Rhodopirellula baltica SH 1: one gene and its partner. The protein of the gene in region 1 interacts with the protein of each later gene in a pairwise test. Links are inferred from orthologs where the notes say so. Each region holds a gene or a part of one and is shown on either strand. Other genes may lie near its edges.

What was found.
Region 2: the proteins of leuS (region 1) and ligA interact in binary tests that used the Escherichia coli proteins (3 or more experiments, as listed by UniProt). The link is inferred for Rhodopirellula baltica SH 1 from one-to-one orthologs.

The regions. Positions count from the first base shown.
Region 1 is NC_005027.1:4,744,996-4,754,692, forward strand. Bases 2,351-5,723 are described here. They hold leuS (leucine--tRNA ligase), read left to right. Parts: upstream 2,351-2,670; coding sequence 2,671-5,523; downstream 5,524-5,723. Other genes in these bases: RB_RS18250 (hypothetical protein), read left to right, coding at 2,351-2,427. Outside these bases: RB_RS18235 (Na/Pi cotransporter family protein), read left to right, coding at 1-156; RB_RS18245 (phosphoribosylanthranilate isomerase), read right to left, coding at 697-1,350; more of RB_RS18250, read left to right, coding at 1,486-2,350; RB_RS18260 (acyltransferase family protein), read right to left, coding at 5,754-6,935; RB_RS18265 (cofactor-independent phosphoglycerate mutase), read left to right, coding at 7,372-8,613; RB_RS18270 (aspartate kinase), read left to right, coding at 8,692-9,697.
Region 2 is NC_005027.1:5,818,067-5,827,280, reverse strand. What follows is about bases 1,931-4,820. They hold ligA (NAD-dependent DNA ligase LigA), read left to right. Parts: upstream 1,931-2,269; coding sequence 2,270-4,372; downstream 4,373-4,820. Other genes in these bases: RB_RS22155 (hypothetical protein), read right to left, coding at 4,373-4,820; RB_RS22165 (hypothetical protein), read left to right, coding at 1,931-2,010. Also shown: RB_RS22170 (PQQ-binding-like beta-propeller repeat protein), read left to right, coding at 254-1,624; more of RB_RS22165, read left to right, coding at 1,753-1,930; more of RB_RS22155, read right to left, coding at 4,821-6,259; RB_RS22150 (ABC transporter substrate-binding protein), read right to left, coding at 6,241-8,622; RB_RS22145 (outer membrane protein assembly factor BamB family protein), read right to left, coding at 8,628-9,214. UniProt on the Escherichia coli protein: DNA ligase that catalyzes the formation of phosphodiester linkages between 5'-phosphoryl and 3'-hydroxyl groups in double-stranded DNA using NAD as a coenzyme and as the energy source for the reaction.

The DNA of each region.
Region 1 (9,697 bases):
CAGGTGAAGGCTCTACGTCGGAAACATTTGGAAGAACTTTCCGCTGGCACGATCCCGCCCGTGGTCAGCGTCGCATTCATGGCCGCCCTGAATGCATACATTCGTGTTCGAGACCACGCCAGAAATATCGCCGAGACAATCGCTCTCGAAAAGTGATCTTGGTCAGACGCACTTCAGAACAGCGGATGCTGCCACTCACCCCCATCAGCCGAAACGCACTGGCGTCCGGTTCATCGTCGCTGTCCGCCGACCACAGAAGCAAGACGACGCTCGACGAACAGGAGATGTTGTCGAACGCTACCTCGTCTCGGATCCAGCGCGACACCTCGTACCACCGAGCTTGGCGGGGAAGACCTGGTGGCCACAGAATCTCGAACGAAACCCACCATCACATGAACGGTTGCACCACTGGTTGCACCTGATTCAGGCAACCGTGGTAAATCAGGGTCCATTCCTGACCATTCTGCTGGGAATGCCGACGACGGGAAATTCCGTCCGCGCATGAAAAAACCCCGTGAATCACGGGGTTCTTTGGATGCGGCCGAGAGGACTCGAACCTCCACGGGATTAACTCCCACTAGGCCCTCAACCTAGCGCGTCTGCCAGTTCCGCCACGGCCGCGAGCTGTGTTGGTCTTTGCTGGACGGGAAAGTTTGGCACAAATCTGTCTGGCGTCAACGCCCAGTCATGCTGGAATCATCGAGTCGCTTGACCGGGCTGGACGGCTGCGACGAATTGGCGGATTTTCTCGGCGTTTTTGCGACCTTTGGGCTGCTCGACCCCGCTGGCGACATCAACGCCGGTCGCCCCGCTGACCTGAATCGCTTCTCGTACGTTTTCGGGATTGAGACCTCCGGCCAACACCCATCCTGCCGCCGAATCACCTCGACGATCCGCCCACGCTCGTATGCTCGGCCAATCCAAAGGCTGACCGCCTCCTCCAAACGAGGCTCCCGCGTCCGCGTCGAGCAAGTACGAGACATCCACCTCATTCCACTTGCCGATGACATCATCAATCTGTCCCAGCTTGAGTTTCCCGCGGGGCAACCGAATCGCTCGCAAGATACTTTGGCCAGCTCGCACCAGATCTTCGGCCAACGACACAGGTTCATCACCATGCAACTGGATCCAATCGAGCTGCAACGAACCAGCCACCCGCTGGATGAACTCCAAGTCATGGTTGACGAACAATCCAACTCGCGTCAGCCCCACTTCTCGAGCGACTTCGTTGATTCGGATGGTTTCCTCCGCATCGGGGTTGAGCGAACGGACGCTGGGTTCGTAGAAGTTCAATCCCACCGCGTCGGCTCCGGCATCGGCAACGGATCGCACATCCTGCACGCTTCGCATGCCGCAGATTTTGATCGCAAACGGCGACCGAAATGGCTGCGTGGTGGGGGGATCGCTGGGGCCGACGGGAGGCAAGGTTGTCACAATTGTCTCAAGTTTCCTGGATCACCGAAGTGGAACTGACCGATCATCAAGATGGACGGTCTCGAGATCTTCGGGCACGTTCAAACCGCCGATCCCTCGCATTTTCAGTGGCATCGTTTCGTGTCTGGCAAGTTCGCTGCATTGAGAATCCTAACACGCAACCCGCACGTCGGCATCGCGGTCACTTCGATCGCCAGTTTCACATTGGTGATGGCAATCTGGCCGCCGAGGCCAACCCAGCATCGGGTTTCTTATCCGCAGGCGGTTCGCAACGAAACGTCGGCGGCTGATCTCAATGCTACCGAATGGTCGCACCGAATTGTGACCAGCGATAATGTGGATGGGTTTCGCAATCGTCTGCTGGACGCTCAACAACCCAAAGCATCAGCCAATGTGGGATGGGTGCGTTGGCGAAGCGAAGTGGCAGCCTTTTACGCGAAAGCCGAACAGAACCGAGTCGCTTTGAAAGAGAGCGATCGGGAATCACCACTTCGGTTGGCCAGCCACTCGATGCCCGATTCGTCGGCTGAGCAGTCTTTAGAAAAGTCCACCGCGGCGTCCAAGTGGATCGCGTTTTGGCAGAGCGAAACGGCACGCACCAACGAATGGTTGGCCGGATACGAGCGGGCCAACGCGGATCGCATCGCGATGTTTGCGAACTCCATCGAGGTGAGCGCGCTGCCAATGTCGTGGCCGATTCGCGCCTGGACCTGGGCGATCGGCGTGGCTCTCATGGTCGCCATCACGGGCTGGACCTGGATCGAGACCTGCCCTGCCCGTCGGTTGGAACTGGCGTCGCTGGGCATCAGCGAACAGAAAGAAGAAGCGTCGCGGGCCCAAGACGAGGGCGAGAATTGGACGGAGATGGCGTTTCGAGCCGAATGGGTCGCGGTGACCCAACCCGTGGGAGTCTGGTTGCGGCGAACGACTGCCGTATGCCTGGTCATCGCGGCGAGCCTTCTGGTTGCCGTCCGCGTGCTTGGCATTGTTTAGCAGGCAGCGGACTTGCCGGAGCAGCGCCGAAGCGGCTTGATCCGGCCTACTTGGACAAATGCACAGACGTCATTTGACAGGAAGTTGGCAACGCAAGCGAGCTTGCCAGACCAGCTCCCACACCAGACCGCTTGCCCGAAAACGCCCTCTGAGGGAACCTGTTTGCAACGCGGAGTGGTCGCTTTTTCATTGCTAGTGCCCTGCCCCGCTCTGCCCTGCCCTTCCCCGCATCGCTAAGACGACATGGTCCGCTACAACCCCAACGAAATCGAACCTCGCTGGCAAGCCTACTGGGACGAACACCACACTTTCGCCACGCCCGAAAAAGTCGGCAAAAAGAAGCGCTACGTGCTGGACATGTTCCCCTACCCCAGTGGTGACGGATTGCACGTCGGGCACCCAGAAGGCTACACGGCGACCGACATCGTTTCGCGATTCGCACGGGCTCGCGGGGAATCGGTTTTGCACCCGATGGGATTCGACGCGTTTGGATTGCCTGCCGAAGAGCATGCGATCAAGACGGGCGAGCACCCTCGCGTTCAAACTCAACGCAACATCGACAACTTCACTCGCCAATTGAAGATGCTCGGTTTCAGCTACGACTGGGACCGAGTCTTGGCGACCACCGACGAAGAGTACTTCCGCTGGACGCAGTGGATCTTCGGCGTGCTGTACGACACCTGGTTCGACCACGACCAACAAAAAGGCCGGCCGATCTCGGAGTTGCCGATCCCTGCCGAAGTCACCGCGGAAGGCGAGTTGGAAATCGAGCAGTATCGCGATTCAAAGCGATTGGCTTACCTCGATGACGCCTTGGTGAACTGGTGCCCAAAACTCGGCACGGTGTTGGCTAACGAAGAAGTGGTCGATGGCAAAAGTGAAGTCGGTGGGCACCCGGTCAAACGGATTCCCCTGCGGCAATGGATGTTGCGGATCACAGATTACGCCGAACGTTTGCTGGACGGTTTGGACGATCTCGATTGGCCAACCGGCATCAAGAAATTGCAGTCCGATTGGATTGGCCGCAGCACCGGTGGCGAAGTCGACTTCTACTTGCAACGCGGTGCCGCCGGCGACGACACCGGTCCGTTTGTTGCATTCAAGCGAGCTCGCGAAAGTGAAGGCTTTCCAACCGATCCCGGCAAGGATTGCTTGCGTGTTTACACGACACGTCCCGACACACTGTTCGGAGCGACCTACATGGTGGTCGCGCCCGAACATCCGTTGATCGATGTGTTGGTCAAACCCGAACAGAAAGACGAAGTCGACGCCTATCGCGAAAAGGCTTCGTTCAAAAGCGACCGTGAACGAACCGATGGCGATCGAGCCAAAACGGGCGTCTTCACGGGCTCGTACGCAATCAACCCTGCCGACGGACGCAGCATCCCGATTTGGGTCGCGGACTATGTGTTGGCAGGTTATGGAACCGGCGCGATCATGGCCGTCCCCGCTCACGACGAACGCGATTTTGAATTCGCCGTGGCGTTTGATTTGCCTGTCATCCCGGTCGTCGATCCTCCCGCGGACCACAAGCAACGCGAAGAGATTTTGGCTGGCAAAGCTTGCTTCGCTGCGGAAGGCGTTGCGATCAACAGCGGTGAATACGATGGCAAAACAACCGCGGAAGTCAAAGCCGCTTTGACCGCTGAATTGGCCAAACAAGGCTTGGCCTGCGAAGCCGTCAATTACAAGCTGCGGGATTGGTTGTTCAGCCGCCAGCGTTTCTGGGGCGAACCGTTTCCCGTCTTGCACGAAATTGACTCCGAAGGCAACGCGACCGGTGTGCGTCGCTTGGTCCCCGACGATCAATTGCCGGTGACGTTGCCGGAACTCGCGGACTTCAAACCTCACGGACGCCCCGAACCACCGCTCGCGAAAGCCGACGACGATTGGTTGATCGTGGAGCTCGACGGCAAACGCTACCGCCGCGAAACCAACACGATGCCGCAGTGGGCCGGTTCGTGCTGGTACTACTTGCGATACATCGATCCCAAGAACAGCGACGCATTGATCGATCCGCAAAAGGAAAAGGATTGGATGCCGGTCGACTTGTACGTCGGTGGTGCCGAGCACGCTGTGTTGCACTTGCTGTACTCACGGTTCTGGCACAAAGTCCTGTTCGATCGCGGCCATGTGACTTGCCCCGAACCGTTTGGCAAACTCGTCAATCAAGGCATGATTCTGGGAGAGGTTGAATTCACCAGCTTCGTGGATCCGTCCGGCAAACATGTCTCCACGAAAGACGTCAAGAAAGACGCTGAGGGCAACCGCGTTCACAAGGCCACCGGCGAACAAGTCGAGATCGTTTCGTTGACGGAAGAACAAGTCGTCAAGAAAGGCGAAGGTTTTGTCTTGGCATCGGACGCCTCGATCAAGGTCGACAGTCGCGCTTTTAAGATGAGTAAGAGCCGCGGCAACGTGGTCAACCCGGACTCAGTCGTTCGCGACTATGGCGCGGACTCATTGCGTTTGTACGAGATGTTCATGGGCCCCCTGGAGGCGACCAAGCCCTGGGCGATGAACGGCGTCGGAGGCGTTCGCAGTTTCCTCGATCGCGTCTGGCGGATGATCATCGACGAGCCCGAGGACGAGCTGAAGGTTTCCGACGCGGTGGTGGACACGGCCTGCGATGAAGAACAACTTCGCGTGCTGCACCAAACGATTCGCAAGGTCACCGAAGACAACGAAGCGATGAGTTTCAACACCGCGATTGCGAAGATGATGGAATTCACCAACCACTTCACACGCTGCGAAACGCGACCGCGTGAAGCGATGGAATCGTTCTTAATCTTGCTGGCTCCCTACGCACCTCACATGTGCGAAGAACTGTGGAAGCATCTCGGTCACAACGAATCGATTTCGCTACAGCCTTGGCCGAAGTGGGACGAAGCCGCATTGGTCCAGTCCAGCATCGAGATTCCGGTTCAGATCAACGGGAAGGTGAAGGCGAAGATCTCGTTGTCACCCGATGCGAAACCGAACGAGATGGGCGAAGCAGCGCTCGCAGATCCTGCGGTTCAAAACGCGATCGGCGACAAGAAGGTTGTCAAAACGATCGCCGTCCCCGGCCGCATGGTGAACCTGGTCGTCAAGTGACTTCCTGTCGCACGGCGGTCTCCACCGTGAATGGGAATCAGCTCTCGGTGGGGGACCACCGAGCGACAGGTTGATGGCCGCATTCTGGCGAACCTGCTCGGCAAATAACCTCCTGTAGCACGGCGGTCTCCGCCGTGAATGAGAATCAGCTCTCGGTGGGGGACCACCGAGCTACAGGTTGATGGCCGAATTTTGGCGAATTCGGCAATATCGTTTCTGAGGCGAACAACTTAACCGGCCACGGCTTCAGCGACTGATGGTCGTCGCGTTCGTTCGGACACCTTCGCATACAAACGACGCAAAGCCTTTGTGATCGGTTGCTCGATCCGGTTGGTAATTACCAACGCCAATGCGAACGAGAACACGATCACAATCGCCAAACATGCCAACGGTGGCAGGCCGGCTTGATCGAACGTGTTCAACAACACGCAGCCCAGGTTGTTGTGACACAAATACAACGCGTACGAGATCGCACTGATAGTCACGAAAGGCTTCAATCGCAGGACGGGAATCTTTCCGTACGCGGCCATCGTGACCAGACCAATGATCAGCGCCGTCGCGGCTGGGTTGTGCTTGCCGTGATCAATGCTGTGGAAGACACCCGCGGCAACCACGATGCCGAGCAAGTTCTTCCACTTTGGACCGACTCCGGTCTTGATCATGTAGAGCAAGAACCCGATCGCGAACAATGGAACGAAATCGAGTACCAGCAAATGTCTGACCGCAGACAGTGCGGCGAACAATGATGTGTGTCCATAGCTGGCCTGTGCCGCATCCAATGCCGGGCACAATACCAAGGACGCGGCCAACAACGATCCCCAACCAACGAAGTAGCGATGCAAGTAGCCTTTGCAGAACAGCGTCACCAAGACGAAGTAGAACATCATCTCGACTTGCAAGGTCCACATCACCGGATCGATGCATTCGTATCCAAAGACACGTGGCATCAACGTCAAATTAGCCAGGAACTGCTGCGTCGAAACGGGCTGGCCGTTCAGCGGAGCGAACGTCACGATCCAAAGGTTCGCGAAGATCACCATCAGGAACAGTGGCACAATTCGAATCAATCGAGCAGCCACGAAATCAACAGGCTTGCCACGACGCATCAGCGACATGCTGTTGACGAAACCGCTGAGGATAAAGAAGAGCTCGACTCCGTAGGCACCATAAGGCCACTCCCCGCCCAGCGGACTGGAGAAGCCAAACTTGACCGCATAGACGTGCGTGAAGTGAAACAGCACCAAGTTGATGGCTGCCATCGCTCGCAATGCGTCCAGCTCTAAAATCCGGCGATGCGGCTTCAGGGTGGACGGCGTTTCGACGGCGTCAGCCTCGCTCGTGTCTTGATCAGAATCTGCCGGCGAGAAACCAGCGAGAGACACATCACGGCCTTTGCGAACCGCACGTGCCAACTGGCGAACCTCTAAAGAGGACCGGACGGCGGGCAGTATCGGTGCAGACGGTTCTTCCCAGGTTTCCTGAACGGGCGGATTGTCCCATGCATGCTCAGGCGGAAAATGACCTGAAAAAGGGCCATTCGCCGAGTCGGAATCCGATGGGGATGGGGCAGATTGCATCGTTTAAAAATGGACCGGGAACGAAGAGGATCTCTGTGTCCGCTCAAGGATGGGTCAGCCCCTCCCTCTGCACCATCAATTTTTACTCGTCTGGTCAAACTCCGATCCTCTGCGTGGAAGACTGCATGGATCAGTCCGAAGTCAACGATGACGCCAATCGGATCAATTTTGCCGGTTCTTGCGACGCTGGTTTCTATCGGGCCCTTTCGTTTTCGCGGGCGTTCAACGAAACTGCCGCAATTCTTTCGACCATCCAGGCGGAGCCTTCGCCATGAAATATGTCCTGATCATTCCCGACGGCTGTGCCGACGAGCCCCTCGAATCACTGAACGGCCGCACACCGCTGCAAGCCGCGAATCTGCCTGCGATGGATCAAATCGCTTCGCGGGGTCGTGTTGGGGTGACCGACAACACGCCCATTGACTTTCCCGCCGGCAGCGAAATCGCCAACCTGTGCCTGTTGGGATACGATCCGAACGTTTGCTTCACCGGCCGAGCTCCCTTGGAAGCCGCTGCCCAGGGCATCGAGCTGGGGCCTCACGATTGCGCCGTGCGATGCAATCTGGTCACCATTCGCGACCAGACGATGATCGACTTCACCGCCGATCACATCAGCACCGAAGAAGCGACGACATTGCTGGAAGATCTGTCGAAGGAATTGTTCGGCGAAAACGGACCGCTCAGCGACAGCGACTTGGCCGGCCGATTGGAATTTGTCCCCGGAGTCAGCTATCGCAATTTGATGCTGTATCGCGGCGACGCGGATCATCCGTCGCCATTCACCACCGCGACACGGTCGAGCGCCCCGCACGACTTGACCGATCTAAGCGTGATGGACGATTTCCCGCGTGGTCCCGGCAGCCAGATCTTGGTCGATCTGATGAACGCGTCGGCCGATATTCTGGCCAAACATCCGATCAACGTCGCTCGCAAAGCGGCCGGCAAAGACGTCGCGACTCATGTTTGGTTGTGGAGCTCGGGCGGAGCACCCAAATTGTCGACGTTCGAGGAACGTTATGGGATTCGCGGCGTGATGATCACTGCCGTTGACCTGCTTCGCGGAATCGGTGCCCTGGCTGGTTGGCCACGGATCGAAGTCGAAGGAGCCACCGGATACCTCGATACGAATTATGCGGGCAAAGGCGAAGCGGCAATCCAAGCTCTCGCTGACTATGATTTCGTCTGCGTCCACATCGAAGCTCCCGACGAAGCGTCCCACGAGGGCAACGTCGAAGCCAAGATCGAAGCGCTCCAGCAAATCGACCAGCACATCGTCGCTCCGCTTTGGGAAGCCCTTTCCAAGTACGACGAACACCGCATGTTGATCTTGCCCGATCACCCAACGTTCTGCCGAACCAAGAAACACACGCACGGTCCGGTCCCACTGACCATGGCCGGTACCGGCATCGAATCTGATTCGGCGACCACCTTTGACGAGGTTTCCGCCAATGCATCGGGATGGGTGTTCGATCCCGGTTGGACCATGATGGACGCCTACATTCAAAAAGGCTGATTCACCGGGTTCGAGTGCAACGTCGATTGCTTATCCCCTTCCCCACTCCGCTTCCTTCCGTTTCGCTTCGTCACTTCCATGTCCCTGATCGTTCAAAAATTTGGCGGTACGTCCGTTGCCGACACCGAAAAGATTCGCGCCGCGGCTCGGAAGGCAATTCGTGCTCAAAAAGCCGGCCATCGAGTCGTGATGGTTGTCAGCGCAATGGGCAAGAACACCGACACTTTGCTCGATCTGGCGTCGCAAATCAGTGATGAACCACCGGCACGCGAAATGGACATGTTGCTCAGCACGGGCGAACAGGTCAGCGTCGCATTGGTCGCGATGGCGATTCATAGCATGGGATCCAAAGCGGTCAGTCTGACCGGCGGCCAAATCGGATTGAAAACCGACAACAGCTTCAGCAAGGCACGGATTCAATCGATCGACACCGGTCGCATCGAACGCCTGCTCGACGCAGGCAACATCGTTGTTGCGGCGGGTTTCCAAGGCATCGACGATGACCTGAACATCACGACGCTCGGACGAGGCGGCAGCGACACCACCGCGGTGGCGCTGGCTGCTGTTCTGGGCGCGGACGCTTGCGAGATCAACACCGACGTCGATGGCGTTTACACCACCGATCCACGACTGTTGGCCGAAGCTCGTCGCGTGGACGTGATCAGCTACGACGAAATGTTGGAACTGGCATCTCTGGGTGCCGGAGTGATGCACTCGCGATCCATCGAATTCGCCAAGAAATTCGAGGTGCCGATTCACGTTCGCAGTAGTTTCTCGGACCAAGACGGCACGATGATCGTCGCCCAACCCGAATCGGAAACCGCTCCGGTATCGGGCGCTGCACTGACCCGAGATGAGGCTCGCGTGACCGTGCTGGGCGTCCCGGATGTTCCCGGCATGAGCCAAAAGATTTTCTCGGCAATCGCTGCTCAGAAAGTCGCCGTGGACATGGTGGTCCAGAACGTCGGGACGTCAGGCAAAGCCGATGTCTCGTTCACCGTCGCCGGCGGCGAACTGAAAAAGACTCTCGCTGCACTCGAAGGAATCTTGGATTCGCTCGGTGCCGACGGCGTTACTCATGACG
Region 2 (9,214 bases), 1.1 Mb from region 1 along the record:
CTCAGTGGGTGGCTCATCGGGACCACTGCGTGCAATCAGTATGGCGGCGAAACCGCCGGAAAGATTTGGCCGTCGGCGGAGAACGGACACCGTTTCAATACGGAAATTTGAGTTTGATCGCCACAGCGATCGTGTTTCACGCCGCGGAGAGCGACAAAACAGCGAACCCAGGCAAAATACAGCAACTCGTAACGTCCTCGCGGACGCATTAGACTTCCACGTTCCGTACTCTTTTTCCGATCAGGAACTTCCGATGGCTATCCGACGTTTGATTCGAAGTGCTCTATTCTCGTCAGGCATTTGTGGCCGGTCGGCAAAACGATTGTTGTTGCTCGGAACTTTGCTGATTTTTGGCGGCAACGCGATCGCAGAGGATTGGCCTCAATGGCGAGGCACTGATCGCGATGGCAATTGGACCGAGACCGGGATCGTAACTGAGCTGCCTGAAGGCCAACTTCCGCTGAAATGGTCGGTAGCAATCGGTTCAGGCTACAGCGGACCGACCGTGGCTGACGGACGCGTCTATGTCACCGACCGTCAATCGGAGCCCAATGAAATCGAACGTGTGCTGTGCTTCGCAGAATCAGATGGCAGTCTGATCTGGGAACAGTCTTATCCAGCCGCTTACGAAATCGGCTATCGAGCCGGTCCGCGTGCCAGCGTCACTGTTCATGAAGGAAAGGCATTGGCGGTGGGTTCAATGGGACATTTTCATTGTCTCGATGCTGCCAATGGAAACATTCTTTGGAAACACGATCTGCATCAGGAATACGATATCGACATGCCAGCTTGGGGCATCACTGGTGCTCCTCTTGTAGTTGTCGGCGACACCGATCAGCCCATTGTGATCCAGATCGTCGGGGGTTCGGACGGGGCGTGCGTGGTTGGATTTGATTTGGCAACCGGCAAAGAAGTATGGCGTTCGCTTGATGAACGTGCCTGCTATTCCGCTCCGATCCTGATTCAACAAGGCGGCAAAGATGTCGTCGTCTGCTGGACGGGAGACAGCATCAGCGGATTGTCTCCTTCGACCGGCGATGTGTTCTGGAGCATCCCGTTCCCTCCGTCTCGTATGCCGATTGGAGTCGCCACACCCGTCGTCAATGACAACCTTTTGTTTGTGACTTCGTTCTACGATGGTTCGATGATGGTCGAGTTGTCCGCGACCGAACCAACCGCGAAGAAAAAGTGGCATCGAGTCGGTGTCGACGAAAAGAACACACGTGCTTTGCAATCAATCATCAGCACACCGGTCATGCGTGACGGATACGTCTACGGTGTCGACAGCTATGGCGAACTGCGGTGCCTCGATGCAGAGACCGGCGAACGGGTATGGGAAGACACCACCGCGGTTCCGCGAAATCGCTGGGGCACGATCCACACTGTGGTCCATCAACAAGCGGGATCGCAAACGGATTGGATGTTCAACGATCAAGGTCAACTAACGATCGCACATTTGACGCCAGAAGGATATCAACCGCTCAGCCAAACACATTTGCTTGACACAACCACTGTTCAACTGCCACGCCGCAACGGTGTCACCTGGTCTCATCCCGCATACGCTAACCGCTGTATCTTTGCCAGAAATGACAAGCAATTGGTGTGCGCATCTTTGGAGGAATGAACGCCGAATAAGAGTCGGCATTGCCCGGTCCACTTGTGTTCCAACGCGATTGGGATAGGGTTGCCTTCGTAGGGGGGATCACTCATTTTGTCGGGATTCGCCCAGTCCATTTTTCTAGGATCAAATTGATGTTCACGAAGCTCACCCAATTGTTGCTCGCCCTCGCGTTTGTTGCTGTTTTGAGCGGATGCGAAAAAGGCTCGGACACCGCTGCCGGAATCGCTGACCAAGCCAAAGCGGGCGTCGATTCCGCTGCTGGTTCCGCGAAAGACGCGACCACAGACATGGTTCCTGAAGCTGCCAAAGAAACCGTTGATGGTGCCATCGACCAAGGTGGCGAGAAAGCCAAAGAAGGCATCGATGCAGCTGCCGGCACCGCCGAGTAGTCAAATGGACTCGCGATAAGTCCGATCGAACCGCAGTTCATCACGGAGCCAGACTTGCCAGCGATTTCAATTCGCTGCGGGTGGGCTCCGTTTTTTCGTGATTCACGGTCTGGCGAACGTGCCCATACACCACGGATCGGACGGGAATTTCCAAGAGCAAACAAAGGGGTCTGGAATCAGCGGTGACCAGACGGACAATGGATGACCATCTCGGTCTGCCGAGAGCGTTGATGAATTTCTCATGCCCCAGGATCGTTTCGTGGCCTCCGATTCCATTGCCAGCCGCGTGCAACAACTCGTCGACGAAATTAATCGCCACAATCGCCTGTACTACGACGATGCGGCACCCGAGATCACCGACCTGCAATACGATCAATTGCTGGCCGAGCTTACGCAACTCGAAAACGATCACCCGGACCTCCGCCGGCCCGATTCGCCAACACAATTGGTCGGCGGCGATGTTGTGGACCAATTGGTTCAGGTTCCGCACCGCGTTCCCATGTTGTCGATCGACAACACCTACAGTCGCGAAGAATTGGCCGCGGCGATGGAGCGAATTGAGAAATCGCTCGAAGGCGAATCGGTTGCGTGGACAATGGAGTACAAGATCGACGGTGTCGCCGGTTCCATTCGCTACGAGAACGGTGAATTGACACTGGCACTCACACGAGGCAACGGGCAAGTCGGCGATGACATCACACACAACGTTCGCACCATCCGCGAATTGCCCCGATCGATCGCCGATGCCGCACTTGCACATCCGGAAGTTGCCGGCGGCAACGTTCCCGAAGTTCTGGAAGTACGCGGCGAACTGTACATGACCGACGCGGATCTAGCGGACCTCAATGTCCGTCAAACCGATGCCGGTCACGAACCGTTCAAGAACACCCGCAACGTCACTGCGGGAACGATTCGCTTGCTCGATCCCAAAATCGCAGCCTCACGCAACATCCGATTCTTCTGTCATGGCAGCGGCGAATTAGTCGGCGTTCGAGCATCTGACCACATGACGTTCCTGCAACATGTTCAGGCGTTAGGAATCCCGATCGCACCGGATGTTGTTCGCTTTGAAAACAAAGAGGATGCACTTCAAGCGATCGCGAAACTCGAATTGGAGATGCCTGATCTGCCGTTTGAAATCGACGGCATCGTGTTCAAAGTCGACTCGTTCGAGCAGCGCGAAAAACTGGGTGTCCGCAGCAAGAGCCCACGCTGGGTAATAGCTTACAAATTCGAACGCTATGAAGCCATCACCACACTTGAGGCGATCGATGTGCAAGTCGGCAAGACGGGCACAATCACGCCAGTTGCTTACCTGACGCCGGTCGACATCGCCGACACCACCGTCTCGCGAGCCTCCCTGCACAACGCTGACGAGATCGAACGATTGGACGTTCGCGTCGGAGATACCGTGGTCGTCGAGAAGGCCGGCAAAATCATTCCCAAGGTCGTGCGAGTCGAGAAACATGCTCGCACCAAACCACTTCCTAAGTTCGAATTCCCAACCCACTGCCCACAGTGCGATGAAGTACTGACTCGTGACGAAGGCGGCGTTTACATCCGTTGCACTAACCCGGCGTGTCCCGCTCAACTTCGGCAACGATTGGTCTACTTTGGCAGTCGAACCGGCATGGACATCGATGGCCTGGGTGAAGAAGTCGTCGATCTGCTGCTGCAAAAAGAGTTGGTCGAAAACTACGCCGACCTTTACCGATTGAATGTGGATGAACTCGCCGAATTGACTTGGCCGCGGTTGAGAAAGGGCAAAGGCGATGAGATGATCGAGGTGCAGTTCGGCCGTAAGAACGCCGAGAGCCTTGTCGCCGGCATCAACGAAAGCCGCACCCGCGGGTTGGCTCGCGTGCTGTCATCGATCAGCATCCGTCACATCGGACCACGAGTCGCCAAGCTTATCACGGCGAAGTTTTGGAATCTTGATCTACTGCGTTCGGCAAAGGCAGAAGACCTGGCGGCGATCCATGAGATCGGCGATCGAATCGCTGAAAGCTTGGTCAAATTTATCCACAGCGAATCGGGCTCACAAACGCTCAGTGATTTGGATGCCGTGGGCGTCACAATGTCCGAAACGGAACCGGTCGCAACACCTGACGAAGAAGCAAACCTGCCACTGGCGGGCAAGAACATCGTCGCGACGGGAACGTTGCAGCACTACACTCGCGATGAGATCAAAGCCCGCATCGAGGAACTCGGTGGGCGTGCTGCGAGCAGCGTGAGCAAGAAAACCGATTTCCTGATCGCGGGCGAGAAGGCGGGCAGCAAACTCACGAAAGCCGAATCACTTGGGGTCGAAGTCCTCAGCGAAGATGACTTTCGGTTGCGGTACGAAACCGAGGCGACTTGATCACGCCCCGTCGGTTTCCTCGTCTGACTTCGGTGGCAATTTGCCCCCGTTTTCTTTCGCCACAATCACCGCCTCTTCCAAGTCCCGCACCAACTTTGGATTGATGTGTTTGGTCAGCATTTCACGTGTCACGCTGAACATCTCATCCACTTTGCGTTGTTGATTGGCATTCTTCCCGATCGCTTTGATGAACTCAGACTGACGCTTGCCCATGTCGTTGGCGAGACGTTCGTTGGTCGGTTGATTTCGCAAAACTTCCAACAACTCTTCGGCTGGTTCTAAATCACCCCGTTCGAGTCGCATCATGATTCGAGCTTTGAACAATTCGCGAATTGCCAGAAGGTCGATGATCGAATTTTGGACGCCACGGATGTATGACTCAGCTTGCAAACGCATGTCGTCGCCACCGAGATCGGCAACCATCTTTTCGTGATGACCGGGAACCATCGGCAATCGAGCCAACACGGCGCCGCCGTTTTTGACGTACAACAATCGTAGAGGCTGTTCGTCGGTCGGTTCAACATCCAAGCGACCGTTCCAATCGGTACGGCCAATGAATGTCATGCTTTTGCCTTCGAGTTCCTTTTCGTAAATCTCGTATCCAATCAGCGGCTGATTCGGGTCACCCTTGGCATGCAAACGCAACAGCGTCTGATCTTTTCGCGGTCGGATACGGAGCCCGACTCGGTGGGTGCGTGCGTTCTTTCGACCCTGCAGTCCACCCGCTCGCCCCGCATGAAAATCCATTTTGACGCGGCGCCCGTCCAACTCTTTGGCGAGCAAGTAGGCCCAGTCGAGCGGCCCAATCGAAATCGGATTGCCGTTGCGATCATCTTTGCGAACCATCGGCACCAACACGTCGCCTACGTCGACCAGTGCCGGTGAATTCTTGTCAGTCACCAATCCCGACGCTCGCACCAATCCAACTGCATTGCTCTTTCCCGCGTCATCGATCCGGGCCACGGGAGCAAAGACATCTCGCAGCGTTGCGCCGACAACTTCAGGCAATAGATTGAAACTGGAAACGGTGGCTCGTGATGTGTCGCCGAAATACCGCATCAGAGTATCGAACTCAACGCTTTCGACTTTCATCGGTGAGGTTGCCGTTCGAATGCGAACGATAAAGATTTTGTCATAGGCTTCCGCGGCATCGATGACCTGACCGGTAATTGGCGGAACAATGATCTTGGCTTCTGGTTCGGTCAGAGTTTCCGCCATGCCGCGCGAGACCAAGATGGCCTCGGTGTCTTCTTTCGCCCACGCGTCCTTCAGTGCGACGGCATCGCCCTCGATCGCATGCAGGATTCTCAGCCAAGCATTCTTTGGAGAATCTGGATCACCAGCCAATCGAGCGTTGATCTCTTCCATGCGGCCCGTCGTGGTCAAAATGCTAGACGCGTAACGGCCCACATCACCTGCGAAACGAATTCGGACGGCATCACCGTGAGACCTTTTGACGGCAATCACCGGATCCGTGGCGGCTAACGTATCGAAGTTGACTTCGGATAACACTCGCATTGCCATCGAAGCCACTGACATGGGCGCGTCTTCGATCTTCGTTCGCCATACCGCATGAAAATCGCGATCGAGGACCTTCTGCAAATCATCTCGCAATGTGTCGGCACAAACACGAGGAGAGTCTGACGCAACCCAAATCAATGTTCGATATGGATCGAAATCGAATGGTTGAACCTCTTTGGTCTCGACTTCCGCGCCAGGATCAGTCTCCGACGCTGGATCCGTTTGGACAGCAGCATCGCCATTTGGCTCTTGCCCACGCGCAGATGGCCCCAGTGCGATGAACAAGGCGATCAGAGTGGTCGCATATCGAAGCAGCGGACCGGAATTAGAAAACGATGTTGCGATACTCATTGACTCAACCGCCATTTTTCAGCGTTCTGATACAGCGACACGATGTCAGACCCCACGCCCAGCAAGTCTCGACTGTAGGCGTACGAATCGACCAATTGCCACAACGGCAGCACAGGCAGTTCGTGGTGAGCGATCGCATGCAAATCCAACAATCGGTCTCGAGCATCTCGCCAGTTCTTAGACTCTTCTAAACGTCGCAAACCAAGTCCAACCAATTGATCGGTGCTGCCAGCCATGCCTTCGGGACCGAGCACGCGACGAGCGTCAATGATGGGCTCCCATACCGCGGCCGACACATACGCAATGTCGGCGGTCCCCGGATCCGGAAACGCGCGACCGACGGGCAACTCAACCAACTCGATTTCCAATCCCAACAATTGCCATTGGCTGCGAATGGCTTCGCAAGCGATTCGAGAAAGGTTCTCCGGTGGAAACGCCAGACGAATTGGTTTTAGCTCAGGTGGCTTTTCTTTTTTCCGTGACGCTTCGGATTCCATTTGCTTGGCGGTCATCGTCATCAGGAGCTTCGCCAAACGGGGCTCGTAATTCCGCGGTGCAATGGATTGATCATAGGCGTAACCAAGCGGGTCATTGTCTTCGAGTCCCGCGGGAAATGGCCCTGACAAAACGCGACATCCAGGGACTTCCAAGCTTTCCAGCAATTCACCATTCAAGATGTCTTCCCGGTTGGTTCCATACACCAACGCACGCCGGAATGTCTTGTCGGCCAGATACTCGTGGTCGCTGCACGGAACCAGCATGTGCACGCTGGGAAGCGGATATTTGACGACACGAACCTTTCGATTGCTGGACAACCGCACCGCATCAGCGGGGAACAATTGGTCCAGCACGTCGACCTCGCCTTGCAACAATTTGCTCACGCCGTCGGCTGCGGATTCCGTTCGAATCTCAACAATCTCGCGTGGCTGCAATTCGGTGCGAGGCTCTCCCTTGAGGACATAACGCACCACGTCGCCTTCGACGACGTCGCGGCGATAGTCACCGGTGGGAGAACCTGGCTCGCCGCCAAACCAAGATCCATCAACGGTGACCTGAATCAATGCTGATGGAAGCACGTTGGGACGCCGTAAGATGCAATCGATTCGTTTGGGACCGTCCAGCCCGATGGCCTGAACCGCGGCGGCCCAAGGCGAGAAGTAAGTCGGCGATTCTGATTTGACTCGGTCCGCCAAAACATCGGCCAGATAGAAGCCATCGACTTGATTGAGAGGTTCCGGCAATCGTTCGGGTTCCAAAAACATCGAAAACCGTTGACGGTCAGGACTCTGTTCCGTGTCACCGAAAATGAATTCGTACTCGCCGCCCTCGGGACCTGCTCCCTGCATCTCGAACAACACGCGGTACAGCAACCGTCCGGCGCGACGCGCGGCCCAGTTATCTAAACGAGTTGGATCCAAAACGGTTGCGGTTTGCAAAACTCCGACGTTCACCAACGGGTAGATCTGATCGACTTTGCGAACCAGTTCCGTGCCGCCTTCGATGTCCGGTTTGAGGAAGATACTCTCACGCGAGAACTTGCGTGCTTCGCGATATTTCTTGGCTTCTAGTGCTGCCAAAGCCTGGTCGCGTTTGTCTTCCGCCATCGATAGGAATCGAGCATTCCATTTCTTGATCGATGACAAATCCTGGCCGCGATATTCCTTTTCCAACCGCGTTAGCAACTGCTGTCCCAACTCCAACTTTCCGTCGCTGACGAGTTGCTCCATCAGCTGATCCGTCAACGCGCCGATTGCGGTCAAAACCGTTTGCGTCTTGTACTCTGGTGCATAGCGACGCAGTTCTTCCAACATCGCCAGTGACGCACCGTACTCACCATTCTTTGCTCGTCGCCCCGCATCTCGCCACAGGAACTCCGTCCGCAGCTGTCTCAAGCCGGGCCGAGCCGGGTAGTCACGAATCAACACCGACAGAAACGGGTAAGCACCGACGAAGTCACCTGCCTTGATTCGTTCGGCCGTTTCTCGTTCGAGACGTTTTTCCCAGAAATCGATGTTCTCGATGTCGGTCCACTTCGCAACAAATTCTTGTTGCTCCACACCGACGATGCTGAACTTCAGCGATCCAGTCGGCGAGGCTGGGATCTCGCGTCTAGGTAGATCCAACAACCGAGTCTTGACCCAACCGCCGCCGGACTTCTGCGTGAAGTAAATCAGGTCGTGAGGTTCTTCCTGCAGCAGTTCCAAACCGGGAGCTTCCGGACGACCGGACTCGGCATAGTTCAGCAATTGGGCGTGCGCACTGGACGTGCACACGACGAAAAGAACCACCGCCAGAAAAGCTATCTGAGCGACGCGTGGAATGCAGCGAGGTCGTCGAAAATGCAACACGTTGGAATTCATCAAGGACTGGAATTGCATGGATATCAGGCGTCACCGGGAATGTTCGTGATGTAGACGACACCTTCCGTGCCCGGGACCAGCAACTTATCGCCAACAGGCAACGGGCCGGCCGACAAAGGTTGGCCCAAGAGGGTAGTGCCAACCACATTGCCGGAGGCGGGATCGACCGCGGTCAACCAACCATCTTTGCCGGTCAGAACCCAACGACCACCGGTCGAAACGACTTGGTCGACCAACAAGCCGCCTTCTGGCATTTGCGTTTGGAAGAGAGGTTCACCAGATGCACTGAAACCTCGCAACACTTGGTCGTCTGTGATCAACAATGCGATCTCACCATTGGAATCCGACGGAGCAGCGATGGGGCCCCAAACGATCCGTCCGTCCAAGACCTTCTTGAACGTTTGTTCGAGCCCCGTTTGATCGTGTCCGACCAAGTAATCCGATGCGGGACCACTGACACTGCCGAGCAAGCTCGATTCGATGCCGGCCACGGTGCCCAAGAAAGGCGACTCCAAGTCAACGCTCGATAACTCTCGAATCTGGTCGCCGACTCGCAATCGATAAAGCTTCTTCCGACTGTCTGCGATCAACACTTGATCGGGGTCAGCGG